Regions from separate parts of the Streptomyces sp. NPDC059524 genome, predicted to be linked through region 2. Evidence: riboswitches for the same ligand, from Rfam matches in the RefSeq annotation. Region 2 holds a riboswitch; the other holds the start of a gene.

Region 1 (4,118 bases), on a different contig from region 2:
ACCGCGCGTTCCCTTCGGGGGCGCGCGGTTCCGCATTTCCCGGACGTATTCCTGCTTCCACACCTGGGACGGCGAGCGCAATTCATCACCGAAAGACCCGACGCGGAAATTCCCTGAATGAATTCAGGCAGGGAAAACTCCGGGCGGGCCATTCCATGAATGCCGTACGTCTTTGTATACGGCGGCCGTGTTAATGGTGGAGCCCGGTCGTGTTGACGGCATGTTGCGAAGTCCTCACACGCTCGCCCGCGCGGGGCACGCGCAGCCGGTGGACGGTCGCCTCGCGTGCGATGTGCGCGGCCGTCAGGGTGCGGGCGCGCTCGACGTCGCGACGGGCCACCGCGTCGACGACCGCGCCGTGCTCGGCCCAGGACTCGACGGGCCGCTCGGGGATCTCGACCGCGTACATCCACGCGATCTTGTGCCGGACCTGGGTGAGCAGGGTGATGAGGCCGGGGCTGGCGGAGGCCTGGGCGAGCGTCTCGTGGAACCAGGCGCCCAGGGGCCGCAGATCCTCGCCGCCCCCTTCCTTCGAGCGCTCCTGCCCCAGCCTGACCAGGCCCCGCAGCACCTTGAGGTGGGCGTCCGTGCGGCGCTGCGCGGCGCGGGCGGCGCCGAGCGGTTCGAGGAGCATGCGGATCTCCAGGAGATCGGCCGCCTCCTGCTCGGTGGGCTCGGCCACGCACGCGCCCGCGTGCCTGCGCGTGACGACGAAGCCCTCCGCCTCCAGGGTGCGCAGCGCCTCACGGACCGGCACGCGCGAGACTCCGTAGCGGCGCGCGAGCAGTTCCTCGGTGAGTCTGCTGCCGCGCTCGTACACGCCCGCGACGATGTCGTCGCGGATCGCCGTGCATACCGAGTGCGCGGGAATGCGCATGCCCCGACCTCCGCCTTGCTCTCCGCCCGATCCCCGCGCATGACGGAGAGCGGGCGCCCCTGAAAAGCGCGATCGGCACCGATTTCCGCGCGCTCGTCCAGTGACTCTATTCCACCGCGCTCGAATTTCCGACGGGAGCTTGGAATCGAGGGATATTTTTTGGACAGCGGGGACTGGGCGCGGGATCGGCGGGATGCGGGAACGCGAAAGCCCCGGCGGTCGGCCGGGGCTTTCCTGCGGTGCGTGCTGCGGGCGTCGGGTCGGACGCCTCAGATGCCCACGCCGTGCGAGCGGAGGTACGCGACGGGGTCGATGTCCGAGCCGTACTCGGGCGTCGTGCGGGCCTCGAAGTGGAGGTGCGGGCCGGTCACGTTGCCGGTGGCGCCGGAGAGGCCTATCTGCTGACCGGGCGTCACGCTCTGGCCGACGGAGACACCGATCGACGACAGGTGGCCGTACTGGGTGTACGTGCCGTCGTTCATCTTGATCACGATGTTGTTGCCGTAGGCGCCGCCCCAGCCGGCCTCCACGACGGTGCCCGAGCCGACCGCGTGGACGGTCGTGCCGCTGGCGGCGTGGAAGTCGATGCCGGTGTGACTGCCGGAGGACCACAGGCCGCTGGACGCCTTGTAGGCGGTCGAGACGTACGAGCCGGAGATGGGCGCCACGTAGGTGTTGAGGCGCTTGCGCTCGGCCGCGCGGGCGGCACGCTCCTTGGCCTCGCGCTCCTTGGCCGCCTTCTCGGCGGCCTCACGGCGGGCTTCCTCGGCGCGGCGCTTGGCCTCGGCCTCGGCCTTCTTCTGCGCGGCGGCCTCTTCGGCGGCCTTCTTCTGGGCGGTCGCCTGGGCGTCGATCTGGGCGGCCAGGGTGTCGCCGATCGCGATGGCCTGCGTCAGACCGTTCTGGTCGGCGGGCGCGGCGGTGTCGGCGGCGAGAGCGGGGGCGGCGAGGCCTCCGATGACACCGGTCGTGGTGAGCGCCGCGACGCCGGCGACCTGCGCCGTGGTGCGCGTGAGGCGGCTCGGACGACGATGCTTCCCGGTGGCACGGGTGAACGCCATGGAGTGGCTGATCCTTTCCTTCCCTCTCGCCTACCGGGTTAGCTGACGGGTTCGGAGCAGGAAGGTCTCCTACGGGCCCCCTCCCCGTACGGGAAGAGCGTCCGATTCACCCCAGGGACTGCGGTGGGTCCCCGGCTCCCCTGGCTCGCGCCGTGGGGGACTCGGCGATGACTGTCCGGGGCCGCGGGCGCGGCTCATACGTGGCGAACAGCCGGACCGACGCTAAGCGGGACATCTTTCAATCAACAAACGGATCCCGGCTTTTGTAGCGCATGCCACAGGGCACACAGGCAACCTCTACATCAATTCGGGCATTTGCGACGCACGGTGGCGCGTCGGGCGAACCGAACAGCGTTCACGGGAAACGTGAGTGACGCCACGAAGCCCCGGAGGCCTGTGTGGCTTCCGGGGCTTCGTCCCGTTTCGGGCGGTGCCGCCCTGGCGTGGCGTCGTCGGCCGGCGACGACGGTCATGTGGTGGCGTCAGCCGGCGACGACCGTCACCTCGCCGATGCCGAGGGCCTTGACGGGCTCCTCGATCTGCGCGGCGTCGCCCACGAGGATCGTCACCAGGCGGTCCGCCGGGAAGGCGCTCACGACGGCCGCGGTGGCCTCCACGGTGCCCGTGGCGGCCAGTTGGCGGTACAGCTGGGCCTGGAAGTCCTCGGGCAGCTGCTGCTCGTCCTGGTCGGCGAGCGTGCCCGCGACGGCGGACGCGGTCTCGAACTTCAGCGGGGCCACACCCACCAAGTTCTGCACCGCCGTGTCCCGTTCGGCGTCCGTCAGTCCCTCGGCGGCCAGCTTGCGCAGCACCTTCCACAGGTCGTCGAGCGCCGGTCCGGTGTTCGGCGTGTCGACGGAACCGCTGATGGCGAGCATCGCGGCCCCGGTGCCGTCCGCCGTGGAGCGCAGCACCTGGGCGAAGGAGCGCACTCCGTAGGTGTAGCCCTTCTCCTCGCGCAGCACCCGGTCCAGACGGGAGGTCAGCGTGCCGCCCAGGCAGTACGTGCCGAGGATCTGGGCGGCCCACACGCGGTCGTGCTTGTCGGGGCCGATGCGGCCGATGAGCAGCTGCGTCTGGACGGCTCCGGGGCGGTCGACGATGACGACGCGTCCGGTGTCGTCGGCGGTGACCGGCGGGACGGGGCGCGGCTGCGTCGTGTCACCGGTCCAGGCGCCGAGCGTGTCCTTCAGGAGGGTGTCGAGGTCGACGCCCGAGAGGTCGCCCACCACGACGGCGGTGGCGGTGGCCGGGCGGACGTGCTGCTCGTAGAAGGCGCGCACGGCCGCCGCGTCGATGCCGGCGACGGTCTCCTCGCTGCCCTGCCGCGGGCGCGACATGCGCGACGTGGCGGGGAACAGCTGCTTGGAGAGCTCCTTGGCGGCACGGCGGGCCGGGTTGGCGCTCTCGTGCGGGATCTCGTCCAGGCGGTTGCGCACCAGGCGCTCGACCTCGCTGTCGGCGAAGGCGGGGGCGCGCAGGGCGTCCGCCAGCAGGCCGAGGGCCTTCGGGAGGCGGGAGACGGGCACCTCCAGGGAGACGCGGACGCCGGGGTGGTCGGCGTGCGCGTCCAAGGTGGCGCCACAGCGCTCCAGTTCCGCCGCGAACTCCTCCGCCGAGTGCTTGTCCGTGCCCTCGGAGAAGGCGCGCGCCATGATCGTGGCGACGCCGTCGAGACCCTCGGGCTCGGCGTCCAGCGGTGCGTCCAGGTTGATCTCGACGGCGACGACCTGCTGGCCGGGGCGATGGCAGCGCAGCACCGTGAGGCCGTTGCCGAGCGCGCCGCGCTGCGGGGCCGGGAAGGCCCACGGCTTGGCGTCGCCCGCTTGCGGCCGGGGGTGGAAGTCCATGGTCGCGAGCTGCTCGGTCACCGGCCCGCCTCCTCGTCGCTCTGGTCGCTCTCGTCGGATTCGTCGGTGTCCTCGGCCGCCGTGGGCTCGTAGACGAGGACCGAGCGGTTGTCGGGGCGCAGGCGGGCCTTGGCGACCTCCTGGACCTCCTCGGCGCTCACCTCGAGGACGCGCTGCACGGCCGTGAGGGCGAGCTGCGGGTCGCCGAAGAGGACGGCGTAGCGGCACAGCTCGTCGGCGCGGCCCGCGACGGTGCCGAGCCGGTCCAGCCACTCGCGCTCCAACTGGGCCTGCGCCCGCTCCATTTCCTCGGCGGTGGGCCCCTCCTCG
Region 2 (4,118 bases):
CGGTCTCCGAGCTGCTCGGTGAGACCCCGGCCGACCGCGACGCCGTCGTCCGGTCCGCCGCCATGGAGCCCACCGAGGCCGGCGGCTGGACCTACTTCCAGGCCGGTTCCCCCGGCCGCGCCATGCAGTCGCTGCGCGTCCACGTCCCGTACGGGACCCAGGGCGACATCGTGCGGGTGCACCCGGGGGAGGAGTGGCTGTACGTCCTGGAGGGGCGGCTCAAGCTGCGCCTCGGCGACACCTCGTACCGCCTGGAGCCGGGCGACAGTGCCCACTTCGACTCGCTCACCCCGCACCGCATCGCCGCGGCGGACCGGTCCGGGGCTGAGCTGCTCTTCGTCCACACCCTGCTGCAGAGTCCGACCGCCGCCCTGTGCCTCGGCCCGGCGTCGGCTCCGATCCGAGAGGTCTGAGAGGCCCGACATGAGTGACGCGACCGAGCCCACCGACGCCCCCAAGCCCGCCGCCCGCAACATCGAGGACAAGATGCCGCGCGGCATCCTGGTGCGCGTCCTCCTCTACGTCTTCGCGGGGCACGCCTTCGCCGGGTTCATCTACCTGCTCTTCACCCTGGGCGCGAACCGGTAGCCGCAGCCGTCAGACGAGCAGGCGCTCGCGCAGCCGGTCCCGGTCGGCCGCGGTGAGCCCGAGACCCTCCGCGAAGTAGCGCTCCGTGCCGCCCCAGTGCTGCTCGATGGTCTCGAAGGCGGCGCGCAGGTACTCGGCGCGCGCGTCGAACAGCGGGCTGAGCAGCTCCATGACCTCGGGGGAGTAGGCGTCCGGGGACGTGGAGCTGCGGTGCACCTTGTAGCGGCGGTGCTTCGCGTTCGACTCCAGGTAGTCCGCCTCGATGGCCTCGCGCTCGACGCCGACCGCGAGCAGTGTCACGGCGATCGACAGACCGGCCCGGTCCTTGCCCGCCGCACAGTGCATCAGCGCGGGCACGCTGTCCTCGGCGACGGCGCGCAGCACCCGGCCGTGCTCGGCCGTGCGGTCCGTGATGATCGACCGGTACGAGTTGATCATGCGGTCCGCGGCGCGGCCCCCGGAGAGGAGCGACCGGAGCTGGTCCATGTCGCCGTCGCGGACCATCTTCCAGAACTCGGAGCCGTCCGCCGGGTCGGACAGCGGCAGGTTCACATTGCGCACGCCGGGCAGCGCGACGTCCGCGCCCTCCAGCTTCTGGTCCGCCGCGTTGCGGAAGTCGAAGATCGTGTGCAGGCCGAGCCCGGAGAGGAACGCCGCGTCCTCGGCCGTGGCGTGGGCGAGGTGTCCGCTGCGGAAAAGCACGCCGGGGCGCACGCGCCGGCCGTCCACGGTGGGGAGGCCGCCCACGTCGCGGAAGTTGCGCACTCCGGTCAGCTCGGGCTCGGTGGACGGGGCGTGCTGCGTCACGGGTGCTCCTCCCGGTCGGGTCACCGGCGCTGCTCGCCGGCGGGCGCGCTCCCGACGATACGACATGGATTTAGAGGGCAACCATGTGTCCGTTTTGGCCTATACGTCATTAACTGTCCGCAGATTTGCGGACGTTGTCGCCCGTCGCGTGAGCAGCGTCATATCCGTGACGGTCCGTGGCGGATCTTCCGGACGGCTTTCCCGGGAATTCCTTAGGGTAAGGCGCCGGTAAAGCGGGCGGGATAGACGCAGGGTGACGCAGGAAAGGCGTGAACGATCAAGAAAAGGCAGGTCAGAGGGAATTCGGAACTTGTCGCTTCGTTTCCTGCTGCCCTACGGTCACGTCTCATTCCGGTCGGAACGCCTAGTCCTGCCGCCGCCCGGATTCCTCACTACGACCCGTGACGGCAGGAGCGGGGGACCCACAGGCAAGAACGCCGCCCGGGAATTCCCCACAGCGGCTCGGGGTGAAGTCGTGTCCCTGTCAGGAATGGCAAGGGTGCGGCCGGACATCTCCCGTCCGAACCCGACAGCTCACCTCGCAGGCGACGGAGAGGAATCTCGTCATGCCCGCACAGGGTAAGCACCGCCGCCCGAAGTCCTTCCGTCTCGGCCGCGCCGCCGCCGTCGCCACCGTCGGTGGTGCCGCGCTCGCGCTGCCGCTGATCGGCGCCACCGGTGCGCAGGCCGCCACCGCCCAGACCTACACGGTCAAGGCCGGCGACACGCTCTCCAAGATCGCCAAGGCGGAGAACGTCGAGGGCGGCTGGAAGAAGCTCTACGCGGACAACAAGTCCGTGATCGGCTCCGACGCCGGCCTGATCAAGCCCGGCGAGAAGCTCACCCTCGGCGGCGCCGCGAAGACCACGGCCACCCAGGCGAGCACCTCCACCGCCGCCTACGTGAAGCCGGTCGACGCCACCGAGGGCACGCCGTACCACCAGAACGGCAGCATGTGGTCCAGCGGCTACCACACCGGCACCGACTTCGTCGTGCCCACCGGCACCCCGATCAAGGCCATCGCCGCGGGCACCGTCGTCTCCGCCGGCAACGGCGGCGCGTACGGCAACCAGGTCGTCATCCAGCACGCCGACGGCCACTACTCGCAGTACGCCCACCTGTCGCAGCTCGGCGTCTCGGCCGGCCAGGCCGTCTCCGCCGGCACGCAGATCGGCCTCTCCGGCGCGACCGGCAACGTGACCGGCCCGCACCTGCACTTCGAGATCCGCACCACCCCGAACTACGGCTCGGACGTCGACCCGGTCGCGTACCTGCGCGCGCACGGCGTCTCCATCTGACCCACGCGCATGATCCACACTCGGCGCCCGGATATTCCCCGGGCGCCGAGTGCTGTATCTCACCACTCGTCAACCCCTGGCTACGGTCGCGTAGGTCACAGGTCAGGGTGAAGGATGTGTGGTCGTGGCAAACGAATCGAGATCACTCAGCGGCGGCACGATTCGGTCCTATGCGGCGGTGGGGGACAGCTTCACCGAAGGCGTCGGGGACCCCGGGCCCGACGGCAGCTTCGTGGGCTGGGCCGACCGGCTCGCCGTCCTCCTCGACGACCGGGTCCCCGAGGACACGTTCCAGTACGCGAACCTGGCCGTGCGCGGCAAGCTCATCGACCAGATCGTCGAGCACCAGCTCCCCAAGGCCCTGGAGCTCGCCCCCGACCTGGTGAGCCTGGTCGCCGGCGGCAACGACATCATCCGTCCCGGCACCGACCCGGACGACGTGGCCGAGCGCTTCGAGAAGGCCGTGGCCCGGCTTTCCGAGGCCGCCGGGACCGTCCTCGTCGCCACCGGCTTCGACACCCGCGACGTGGCCGTCCTCAAGCATCTGCGCGGCAAGATCGCCACGTACAACATGCACGTGCGCGCCATCGCCGACCGGTACGGCTGCCCGGTGCTCGACCTGTGGTCCCTGCGCTCCGTGCAGGACCGCCGGGCCTGGGACGACGACCGGCTGCACCTCTCGCCCGAGGGGCACACCCGCGTCGCCCTGCGCGCCGGGCAGGTCCTCGGCGTGGACGTGCCCGCCGACCCCGAGCAGGCCTGGCCCCCGCTGCCGCCCCGCGGCACCTTCGAGGTGCGGCGCGACGACATCCACTGGGCCCGCGAGTTCCTCGTGCCCTGGATCGGCCGCCGTCTGCGCGGCGAGTCCTCCGGCGATCGCGTCGAGGCCAAGGGCATCCTCGACCCGCACGCCATCAAGGCCCACCTGGAGTCGGCTTCCTGACCCTGCGAGGTCCCGGACCTCTGCCGGCCGGGTCAGCGCGCCCGGCGTCGCGCCGCGACGGCGAGCAGCACGACGGGTGCCATGGCGACCAGCCGGCAGAGGTCCGAGACGAACCACGGTGCGCCGAGGGCTCGGGGGAGCCAGAGCAGGAAGAAAGCCCAGCCGAGCATGAACGGCAGGAGGACGCGGTACAGGCCGTGCCTGACGCGGGCCTCGGGCGGCCCGTCGGGTTGAGTGCGCAGCCCGACCGCTGCCGTGATCAGGAAGGCGGCGCCCGCGCCGCTGATTGCCCACTCCGCCCAGCCCCAGTTCAATGCTCCCCCTGACGTGAGCCGTGACGGCCCCCTGGGCCCGCCTCGGGTCGCCGTTTCGTGAGCGGTGGGGGGCCGGGGGGGGGGGGGGGCCCGTGAGGGCGGGGGCGGCCCGGGGCCCAGCCCCCCGGGCCCCCGCCCGAGCCCGGGCCCGGGCGCGGGCCCCCCCCC

The links. Region 2 has a riboswitch for cyclic di-AMP ahead of ACFW9D_RS13245 (LysM peptidoglycan-binding domain-containing M23 family metallopeptidase). Riboswitches for the same ligand answer to the same signal wherever they lie in the genome.
Positions count from the first base shown of each region.
Region 1: it holds a riboswitch for cyclic di-AMP, as region 2 does, so the genes downstream of both, ACFW9D_RS04700 (M23 family metallopeptidase) here and ACFW9D_RS13245 (LysM peptidoglycan-binding domain-containing M23 family metallopeptidase) in region 2, are expected to answer to the same signal.

Region 1 covers NZ_JBHYTK010000010.1:29,230-33,347, forward strand. The annotation lists gene ACFW9D_RS04695 (GntR family transcriptional regulator) at 191-877, opposite strand; gene ACFW9D_RS04700 (M23 family metallopeptidase) at 1,147-1,938, opposite strand; cyclic di-AMP (ydaO/yuaA leader) riboswitch at 1,951-2,115, opposite strand; gene ACFW9D_RS04705 (M16 family metallopeptidase) at 2,421-3,788, opposite strand; gene ACFW9D_RS04710 (pitrilysin family protein) at 3,806-4,118, opposite strand, start outside.
Region 2 covers NZ_JBHYTK010000036.1:7,415-11,532, reverse strand. The annotation lists gene ACFW9D_RS13260 (helix-turn-helix domain-containing protein) at 1-413, shown strand, start outside; gene ACFW9D_RS13255 (DUF6126 family protein) at 424-588, shown strand; gene ACFW9D_RS13250 (tyrosine-protein phosphatase) at 598-1,395, opposite strand; cyclic di-AMP (ydaO/yuaA leader) riboswitch at 1,776-1,956, shown strand; gene ACFW9D_RS13245 (LysM peptidoglycan-binding domain-containing M23 family metallopeptidase) at 1,962-2,693, shown strand; gene ACFW9D_RS13240 (SGNH/GDSL hydrolase family protein) at 2,818-3,636, shown strand; gene ACFW9D_RS13235 (hypothetical protein) at 3,669-3,950, opposite strand.